One region of the Streptomyces sp. NPDC098789 genome, then DNA from elsewhere that is predicted to be linked to it. Evidence: riboswitches for the same ligand, from Rfam matches in the RefSeq annotation. Region 1 holds a riboswitch; each other region holds the start of a gene.
What was found. Region 1 has a riboswitch for cobalamin ahead of ACIQWR_RS14610 (ribonucleoside triphosphate reductase). Riboswitches for the same ligand answer to the same signal wherever they lie in the genome.
Positions count from the first base shown of each region.

Region 1 (3,197 bases):
GCGGGCGCCGGCGACGACGGGGGCGCGGCGGGCGGCGGCGTGCGGCCCGCCGGCGCCCTGCCCTTCGACCTGCCGGACGCCACCGCGCTGCGCGCCGGCAAGAAGCTGGTCTTCGCCCACTACTTCACCCCCTACCCGCTCTCCCTCGACAACGCGAGCGCGGACGGCGACTACTACACCCGCAACTACCTCGCCCCGGCGGGGGAGAACGGCAAGCACGAGCGCTACGGCGGGCTGCTGCGCGACCGACCGCTGCCCGTAGCGCCCCAACAGGGCAACTGGGAGCTGGCCAACCTCCGTCAGGAGGTGCGCACGGCCCGCGCCGCCGGGATCGACGGATTCACCCTCGACCTGCTCTCCCTCTCCGGCCCCAACTGGGACCGCGCCAACCTCCTGATGGAGGCAGCCCGTTCGGTCGATCCCGACTTCAAGGTCATGCTGATGCCGGACATGACCTCCCTCAAGACGGACGACCCGGCCGTGCTCGCGGCCGCGCTCGCCGCGCTCGCCGTGGCACCCGCCGCGCACCGGCTCGGCGACGGACGGCTGGTCGTCTCCCCGTTCAAGGCGGAGGAGAAGGACGTCGCCTGGTGGACCCGGGTGCTGGACCTGCTGAAGTCGAAGCACGGCATCCGCACCGCGTTCGTCCCGCTCTTCCTCGACTTCGGCGCGCACGGCGCGCGGTTCGCGCCCATCAGCTACGGGTTCTCCGAATGGGGCAGCCGCAGCTACGTCGGCCAGGACGGCGCGGCCGGCGACGTCCGGCGCGCGCACGAGGCGGGCAAGATCTGGATGCAACCGGTCTCCGTCCAGGACGCCCGCCCCAACCAGGGGATCTACGACGAGGCGGGGAACACCGCCACCCTGCGCTCCACCTGGACGCACGCCATCGACGACGGCGCCGACTGGGTGCAGCTGACCACCTGGAACGACTACTCGGAGGGCAGCCAGTTCGCACCCTCCCTGCACAACGGCCACACCTACCTGGACATCTCCTCCTACTACCTGACCCGGTTCAAGACGGGCGCCTGGCCGCGGATCGTCCGGGACACGCTCTACCTGACCTCGCGCACCCAGTTCGCCGCGACCGACCCGACCGGGACCCAGTCCCTGGTGATGTCCCTGCGCAAGGGCAGCGCCGCGCCCCGGGACGCGGTGGAGGTGCTCAGCTTCCTGACCGCGCCGGCCACCGTCCGTACCGCGACCGGCGGGGACGCGGACGCCTACGAGGCCCCGGCCGGAGTCGGGTCGCACCTGCTGGAGCTGCGCTCCGGCACCAGCTCCGCCCGGGCGGTCCGCGACGGGGCCACCTCGACCGCGGTCGAGCTGCCGTACCCGGTGGACCGCAAGGTCGCGGTCCAGGACCTCCAGTACTACGGGGCCACCAGCGGTCGCGCTTCGTAGCGGCGCCGGCGCGCGAGGGCGGCCGGCCGGACGGGTGGGAGGGACTTTGGGACCCTCTCCGGGGACGAAGGTCACCCAATATCTAGTGGTCGCACTGGGCGGTCATATCCATATGTAGTGTTGGCCCTGCCGGTTCGGCGGGGTCACGCTCATGCTCGCTCATGTCCGCCCCGACCGAGGCAACAGGGAACCCGATGCGAATCCGGGACTGCCCCGCAACGGTGAGCGCACGCCCTTCCCCCGACGGGGACGGGGCGCCGCGCGAGTCCGACACCTGCCGGCGAACGAACCACACTTCCGTGCCGAGCCTCGTGGGAGGGCTGCCGTGACTGCTGCCGTCGACGCCGTAGAGACCGTGACCGAATACCTGGAACGCCGGGACTGGCGGGTCAACGCCAACGCCAACCAGGGCTACTCGCTCGGCGGCCTGATCCTGAACGCGGCGGGCAAGGTGACGGCGAACTACTGGCTGGAGCGCGTCTACCCGGCCGAGATCGCCGGCGCCCACCGCGAGGGCGACTTCCACATCCACGACCTGGACATGCTCTCCGGCTACTGCGCGGGCTGGTCCCTGCGCACCCTGCTGACCGAGGGGTTCAACGGGGTCCCCGGCCAGATCGACTCCGGCCCGCCCCGGCACCTGTCCTCGGCCGTCGGTCAGATCGTCAACTTCCTCGGCACCCTCCAGAACGAGTGGGCGGGCGCCCAGGCCTTCTCCTCCTTCGACACCTACCTCGCCCCCTACGTCCGCCTCGACGCGATGACGTACGCCCAGGTCAGGCAGTGCGTCCAGGAGCTGGTGCACAACCTGAACGTGCCCTCGCGCTGGGGCACCCAGACCCCCTTCACCAACCTCACCTTCGACTGGACCTGCCCCGAGGACCTGCGGGAGCAGGTCCCCGTGATCGGCGGCGCCGAGGTGGACTTCACCTACGGCGAGCTCCAGAGCGAGATGGACCTGATCAACCGGGCCTACATCGAGGTCATGACGGAGGGGGACGCCACCGGCCGGGTCTTCACCTTCCCGATCCCGACCTACAACATCACCCGGGACTTCCCCTGGGAGAGCGAGAACGCCGAGCGGCTCTTCGCGATGACCGCGAAGTACGGGCTCCCGTACTTCCAGAACTTCATCAACTCCGAGCTGTCCCCGAACATGATCCGCTCCATGTGCTGCCGGCTCCAGCTCGACCTCACCGAACTGCTCAGGCGCGGCAACGGCCTCTTCGGCAGCGCCGAACAGACCGGCTCCCTGGGCGTGGTCACGCTCAACTGCGCCCGCCTCGGACACGTCCACGCGGGCGACGAGGACGCCCTGATGGCGGCCGTGGACCGGCTGTGCGAGCTGGCCAAGGACAGCCTGGAGCTGAAGCGGATCACCGTCCAGGACCTGATCGACGGCGGGCTGTTCCCGTACACCAAGCGCTACTTGGGCACCCTGCGCAACCACTTCTCGACCATCGGGGTCAACGGGATCAACGAGATGATCCGCAACTTCTCCGGGGACGCGGACGACATCACCACCGAGGCCGGGCACGCGCTGGCCGTGCGCCTGTTGGACCGCGTCCGCGCACGCATGGTGGAGTTCCAGGAGCGGACCGGGAACCTCTACAACCTGGAGGCCACCCCGGCCGAGGGGACGACGTACCGCTTCGCCAAGGAGGACCGGCGGCGCTTCCCCGACATCCTCCAGGCGGGCACGGACGCCAACCCCTACTACACCAACTCCTCGCAGCTGCCCGTCGGGTGGACCGACGATCCCTTCGAGGCGCTGGAGCGGCAGGACGAACTCC
Region 1 is NZ_JBIWAJ010000006.1:6,493-9,689, reverse strand. It holds gene ACIQWR_RS14615 (glycoside hydrolase family 71 protein) at 1-1,404, shown strand, start outside; cobalamin riboswitch at 1,518-1,701, shown strand; gene ACIQWR_RS14610 (ribonucleoside triphosphate reductase) at 1,730-3,197, shown strand, end outside.

Region 2 (3,197 bases), on a different contig from region 1:
TGCCGGGCGAAGGCCAGCCAGCGCCGCACCTGGGGGTCGACGTCGCGCTCGGCGGTGACGTCCAGCGGAACGTGCAGGAGGGAGCAGGAGGAGGAGACGTCGACGCTGCCCGCGAGACCGAGCAGGGTGCCGAGCGTGGCGAGGGAGGCCTCGTGGTCGTTGATCCAGACGTTGCGGCCGTTGACCACGCCCGCGACCAGGCGCTTCCCGGGCAGGCCGCCGACAGCGGCCAGGTCGGCGAGGTTGCCGGCGGCCCGGTCGGTGAAGTCGAGGGCGAGACCGTCGACGGGTGCCTTGGCCAGGACCGCCAGCGCCTCGCCGAGCCGGTCGAAGTACGAGGCGACGAGCAGCTTGGGGCGTTCGGCCAGCCCGCCCAGTTCGCGGTAGGTGCGGGCGGCCGCGCCCAACTCGGCCGGGGTGCGGTCCTGGACCAGGGCCGGCTCGTCGAGCTGGACCCACTGGGCGCCCGCCGCGCGCAGGTCGGCGAGCACCTCGGCGTAGACGGGCAGCAGCCGGTCGAGCAGGGTGATCGGCTGGAAGTCCTCGGGCACGCCCGGGGCGGGCTTGGCCAGCAGGAGATAGGTGACCGGTCCGACCAGCACCGGGCGGGCGTTCAGCCCGAGCGCCAGGGCCTCCTTCAGCTCGGCGACCTGCTTGGCGGAGTCGGCGGTGAACTCGGTGTCGGGGCCCAGCTCAGGGACCAGGTAGTGGTAGTTGGTGTCGAACCACTTGGTCATCTCCAGCGGCGCCACGTCCTGGGTGCCGCGGGCCATGGCGAAGTAGCCGTCCAGCGGGTCCGCTTCGACGGCGGCGCGGTGGCGGGGCGGGACGGCGCCGACCATGACGCTGGTGTCGAGGACGTGGTCGTAGTACGAGAAGTCACCGGTGGGCACCTCGCCGATGCCCGCTTCGGCCAGCTGCTGCCAGTGGGTCCGGCGCAGGGTCGCGGCGGTCGCCCGGAGGGCGTCGGCCTCGACCCGGCCCTTCCAGTAGCCCTCGACGGCCTTCTTCAGTTCCCGGTTCTGCCCCTGCCGGGGGTAGCCGTGGACGGTGGCCCGTACGGCCGGGTCCGGCGCGGCCGCGGAGGTGGCGGAACGGGCGGTGGTGGAACGGGTGGTGTTCTCGGGTGTCACGGAACTCTCCTTCGCGAGTACGTCTCCATGAGTCCCGGTGACGGACGCGAGGCGCGAAGGGGTGGCAGAGCGGACGGCCCGTCGCACCGCCGTGCGCGAGGCACCGGCTGCGACCGTCCGTCGTTCCCCCGGAACAGGTCCGGGGCGCCCCCGACCGACCCGCCCACGAGGTCACCAGGAAATCCGCGCACGACCGTGCGTGCGCGGGCAACGGGCAGGTCTTCGGACTTGCGGGCGCGCCTGCCGGTCTCCCGGCGGGCACCTAGTGGCCGTCGCTTCCCAGACCCGTACGGGTCCAGTGCGTATGACGGCGGTCGTTCCCGCTCACCGCTGCGGGGCAGTCCCGGATTCCCACCGGGTTCCCTCTTACGACGCATCCCGCCTGGCGGACGGGGCGAACCAGCTGCTGGGGGTCAGCTTAGGTCGACGCGGCCCGGTCGGGCGGATGTTGACCACATCCCGGACGGTGAGATGAGACACCCCGCGGCCGACGCGCAGGGAGCGCGCGGTGGCTCACCGGGCCACCGCGCGCTCCTGCTCCGTGCCTCCCGGGTCCCTCAACCCGGGAGCCGTACCACCGGGTCCCTCGTCAGCCCCGGTCGTAGGTATGGAACCCGCGGCCGCTCTTGCGGCCCAGCAGACCCGCCTGGACCATGCGCCGGAGCAGCGGTGGCGGGGCGTGGAGCGGCTCCTTGAACTCGGCGTAGAGGGACTCCGCGATGGCCGCGACGGTGTCCAGGCCGATGAGGTCGGCGAGCTTCAGGGGGCCCATGGGGTGGGCGCATCCCAGCTCCATGGCCGCGTCGACGTCCGCGGCGGTGGCGAAGCCCGATTCGGCCATCCGAATGGCCGAGAGCAGGTAGGGGACGAGGAGCGCGTTGACGACGAAGCCGGCCCGGTCCTGCGAGCGGACGGCCGTCTTGCCGAGCGCGTCGCGGGCGAACGCCTCCACCGTCTCCACGGTCTCGCGGGTGGTGTGCAGCGAGGACACGATCTCCACGAGGGGCAGGACGGGCACCGGGTTGAAGAAGTGCAGGCCCACGACGCGGTCGGCGCGGCCGGTGGCCATGGCCAGTCGCATGACGGGGATGGCGGAGGTGTTGGTGGCCAGGACCGCCCCCGGGTCCTCGACGATCTTGTCGAGGGTGGCGAAGGTCTCGGTCTTCACGGCCGCGTCCTCCACCACCGCCTCGATCACGAGCTGCCGGTCGGCGAGGTCGTCCAGGCTGCCGGAGAAGACGAGCCGGGCCAGGGCGTCCTCGGCGGTGAGCCGGTCCAGTTTGCCGCGCTGGACGGCGCGTTCGAGGGAGACGGCCACGCGTTCGCGGGCGGCCAGGGCGGCCGCGGCGTCGGTCTCGCACACCACGGTGTCGAGGCCCGCACGGGCACAGACCTCGGCGATGCCCGCGCCCATCTGGCCGCCGCCGACGACGCCGACCCTGCGGATCGCCGCGCCCGCGCCGGTGGCGGCTGTGGCTGTGGCTGTGGCGCTGCTGTCACTGGCGGCGCTCATGCGCGGGCCTCCGGACGGCGGACGAGGTGGCGGGCGTACGCGTCGGGGGTGAAGAAGGCCGGTAGGTCCCGCTGGAGCGCCGTCCGCTCGAGGACGGCGCGCGCCTCGGCGACCCGGGCGTCCGGATCCTCCTTCGCGAGCGCGGCGCACTGCGCGTCGAGGATCTCCCGCACGCCCGCGCGGTCGGCCGTGCCGTGGCGCAGCCACTGCCAGAGCTGGACCCGCGCGATCTCCGCGGTCGCCGCGTCCTCCATCAGCCCGTACAGGGCGACGGCGCCGCTGCCGCGCAGCCACGCGTCGAAGTACCGGAGGGCGACGGCGACGTTGGCACGGATGCCTTCGGCCGTGGGCGGGCCCGCGACCCGCCGGACCGACAGCAGGTCGGCCGCGGTGACCCGGACGTCCTCACGCGTACGGTCGAGCTGGTGCGGCCGGTCGGCGAGCACGGCGTCGAAGACCGTGCGGCAGACGGGCACCAGGGCGGGGTGGGCGACCCAGGAGCCGTCGAACCCGTCCTCGGCCTCGCGCTCCTTGTCGAGCCGGACCTTGGC
Region 2 is NZ_JBIWAJ010000003.1:188,501-191,697, forward strand. It holds gene metE (5-methyltetrahydropteroyltriglutamate--homocysteine S-methyltransferase) at 1-1,133, opposite strand, end outside; cobalamin riboswitch at 1,350-1,502, opposite strand; gene ACIQWR_RS08360 (3-hydroxybutyryl-CoA dehydrogenase) at 1,723-2,646, opposite strand; gene aceB (malate synthase A) at 2,643-3,197, opposite strand, start outside.
Region 2: linked by a shared signal. The riboswitch ahead of metE (5-methyltetrahydropteroyltriglutamate--homocysteine S-methyltransferase) and the one ahead of ACIQWR_RS14610 (ribonucleoside triphosphate reductase) in region 1 are both predicted to bind cobalamin.

Region 3 (3,197 bases), on a different contig from region 1:
CGCGGCCGTACGAGACCACCGCCCCGTCCAGGTGCAGCTCGCCCGCGTCGGGGCGCAGCCCGCCGCTGAGCAGGCGCATCAGCGTGGTCTTGCCGCTGCCGTTGCGGCCCAGCAGGGCCAGGGCCCGGCCCGGGGCGATCGGGAAGTCCACGCCGGACAGCACGGCGGGCCCGTCCTCGTAGGCGTAGCCCGCGCCCGCCAGCCGGACGAGCGGTTCGGGTTCCACGGGTACGTTCACGAGACGAAGCCCTTCGAGGCGAGGGTGACGGCGACCAGCGCGGCGAGCAGGGCTCCCGACGCGGTCAGGAACCGCCAGGACGGGGAGGACTGCGGTACGAGCACCCGCAGCGTGCCGTCGTAGCCGCGCCCCGCCAGCCCGCTCTGGAGCCGGGACGCGCGGTCGAAGGCGCGGACGAAGGCGGTCGCCGCCAGCCCCGCCACGGACCGCCAGGCGGCGGCCCGGCCGCTGTGGCCCAGCCGGGCGGCCTGGGCCCGGCGGACCTGGGCGAGGGAGTCCAGCAGGAGGAAGCCGATCCGGTACATCACCAGCGCCACGTCGACGACGGGCGCCGGCACCCCGGCCCGCACCAGCCGGGGCAGGACGTCCGAGACCGGGGTGGTGAAGGCGAACAGGAGCACGCCGAGCGAGGCCGCCGACGTGCGCAGCAGCAGTTCGACGGCGTGCCGCGGGCCGTCCGGGGCCAGGGAGACCAGCCCCGCCGGGCCGCCCACCGCGAGCAGCAGGGGAGCCGCCCCGGTGAAGCAGAACCCGAGCGGGATCCGGAAGGCCCGCCACAACTGCCGCGGGGGCACCCCCGCCGGGCCGAGCAGCACGGCGAGGGTGGTGGCGGCCACCAGGGGTCCGCCGGGCCAGGGCGGCAGGCAGACCGCGGTGACGGTCAGCCCGAGCCCCAGCAGGGCCTTCTCCAGGGGGTGTCGGCGGCGCCAGCGGCTGCTGTGCGCCGCGGCGTCGATGGGCAGCACCGCCTCACGCGCCCCGGGAGCTCTGGTCGTCCCCGTGGCCCGCGCCGGCGGCCTCGCCCTGACGGCGCCCGCGGCGCACCCCGAAGTAGTAGGCGAGCACGCCCGCGCCGAGCGCCGCCTGGAGGGCGAAGAGCGCCGACTCGACCTCCCCGGAGGGGGGTTCGTACAGCGGGGAGAACCACGGCTCGTAGTCCGGCCTGAGTTCCGTGATCGCCGTCTCCGCCTGCGCGTCGGCGCCGGCGAACGGCTCCTCCTTGCCCTCGCCGAGGCCCAGGGCGATCGGGAGCACCGCCAGCGCCGCCACCAGGAGCAGCAGCAGGGTGTTGATCTTCGCGTTCCTGGTCATCGGACGGCCGTCCCCTGCTCGCTGCGCGCGGTGGTGCGGGCGCCGGTCAGCTTGGCCACGCCGAGCCGCACCAGGTCCGACTTGCTCGACTGCATCAGCAACCGCATCACGAGCACGGTGAGCAGGCCCTCGCTGACCGCCAGCGGGATCTGGGTGACGGCGAAGATCCCGCCGAACTTCGCGAGCGAGCCCGCGAAGCCGGACGCCGGGTCGGGGAAGGCCAGCGCGAGCTGCACGCTGGTCACGCAGTAGGTGATCAGGTCGGCGAAGAAGGCGCCGCAGAAGACCGAGACCATCAGGGGCGCGTCGAACCGCTTGAGCAGGCGGTAGACGGCGTATCCGGCCCAGGGGCCCGCGATCGCCATCGAGAAGACGTTCGCGCCGAGCGTGGTCAGCCCGCCGTGGGCCAGCAGCAGGGCCTGGAACAACAGGGTGATCGTGCCCAGCACCGCCATGATCGGCGGGCGGAACAGGATCGCACCGAGCCCCGTCCCGGTGGGGTGCGAGCAACTGCCCGTCACCGAAGGGATCTTCAGGGCGGACAGGACGAAAGTGAACGCACCGGACGCCCCGAGCAGCAGGGTGCTCTCGGGATGCGCCTTGACCTCGCGGGTCAGGGCGCGCACTCCGTGGACGACGAAGGGGGCGGACGCGACGCCCCAGGCGGCCGCGTGCAAAGGGGGTAGGAACCCCTCGGCTATATGCATGTGTAGGGAGACCTCTCCAGCACCTCGTGGATGGAACAACGCACCCCGGTCGGTCTCCTGGCTCACGGGTGCTGATGCCGCGGCGCCGCCTTCCCGGCCCGGGCGGTCTCCCGCCCGGTCCAGTGGCTCCCCGCAGGGTGGCGCCGGACTTCCCGTTCACAGTGGCGAGGGCCGCACCGGTTTCCCACCGGTTTCCCGTACACCAAGGCCCGTTGACCCTACCTGACCAGGGGCAACGGGCCGTCGGCGGCGCCGTCGTTCAGGTGCGCGCGGCACCCGGAGCCGTCTCAGCAGACGTTCGGGTGGGCGATGTCGACCACGAAGCGCTCCGGGTTGTGGAGCGTGGAGGTGGTGAACTGCGGTGCGGTGTCGAAGGCGGCGCCGAAGGTGACGTACCCCTCGAAGTCGCCGGTGAAGGCGAGGCCCTTGAGCTTGCTGAGGTAGATCTTCTGGAGCTTGGGGCCGGTGTAGACGGAGTGCCCGGCGTCGTCGTGCGCCTGGGCCGGGTGCAGGCGGATCTCCAGGAAGTACGTCCCGGCGAGCGGGACGGGCTTGCCGGAGCCGTCGTAGACGAGCTCGGAGACGGGAGTGACGGTGACCCCGGGGACGTAGCCCTGGAGGTCGATGACGATCCGGTCGTAGGTGCAGTGCCCGCCCCAGCGGGCATTGGTCACGAGCGGTGTCTGGGTGGCGGAGGCGGAGGCCGGTACGGCGAGGCCGAGTCCGGCGGTGAGGAGCAACCCGGCGGTGACGGCCGCCAGCCGCCGCCGGTGGACGGAGCCGGGGCGCGTACCGCGCCGCAGCGAGTGGACTGAGTTGCGGACGGAGCGTATGAGGTGGTCCAGCATGACGTCCCCCGATTCTTCGGATGTGGGGACAGTAGTGTCATCGTGGAAGACACGCCATACGGCCTCGCGGTTGCACGCGGCGCACGGGCCGGGGCCCGGCCCGCCGATGCGGACCGGGCCCCGGGGGCGGTCGTGCGCGTTACGGGACCGGGTTGAAGACCACGGACTCGTGCGTGTTGGACTGGCCGATGGCGGTGAAGCCGGAGCCGTTCGACTGGGCCGTGTTGTTCTGGTTCGAGGCTCCGGAACCGGTGGCGACCTGCTGCGCGGTGGAGGAGTTGCCGGTGTTGCTGCCGCCCACCCCGCTGCCGA
Region 3 is NZ_JBIWAJ010000001.1:629,589-632,785, forward strand. It holds gene ACIQWR_RS03060 (energy-coupling factor ABC transporter ATP-binding protein) at 1-238, opposite strand, end outside; gene cbiQ (cobalt ECF transporter T component CbiQ) at 235-984, opposite strand; gene ACIQWR_RS03070 (energy-coupling factor ABC transporter substrate-binding protein) at 989-1,330, opposite strand; gene ACIQWR_RS03075 (energy-coupling factor ABC transporter permease) at 1,327-2,037, opposite strand; cobalamin riboswitch at 2,067-2,283, opposite strand; gene ACIQWR_RS03080 (hypothetical protein) at 2,325-2,885, opposite strand; gene ACIQWR_RS03085 (hypothetical protein) at 3,025-3,197, opposite strand, start outside.
Region 3: linked by a shared signal. The riboswitch ahead of ACIQWR_RS03075 (energy-coupling factor ABC transporter permease) and the one ahead of ACIQWR_RS14610 (ribonucleoside triphosphate reductase) in region 1 are both predicted to bind cobalamin.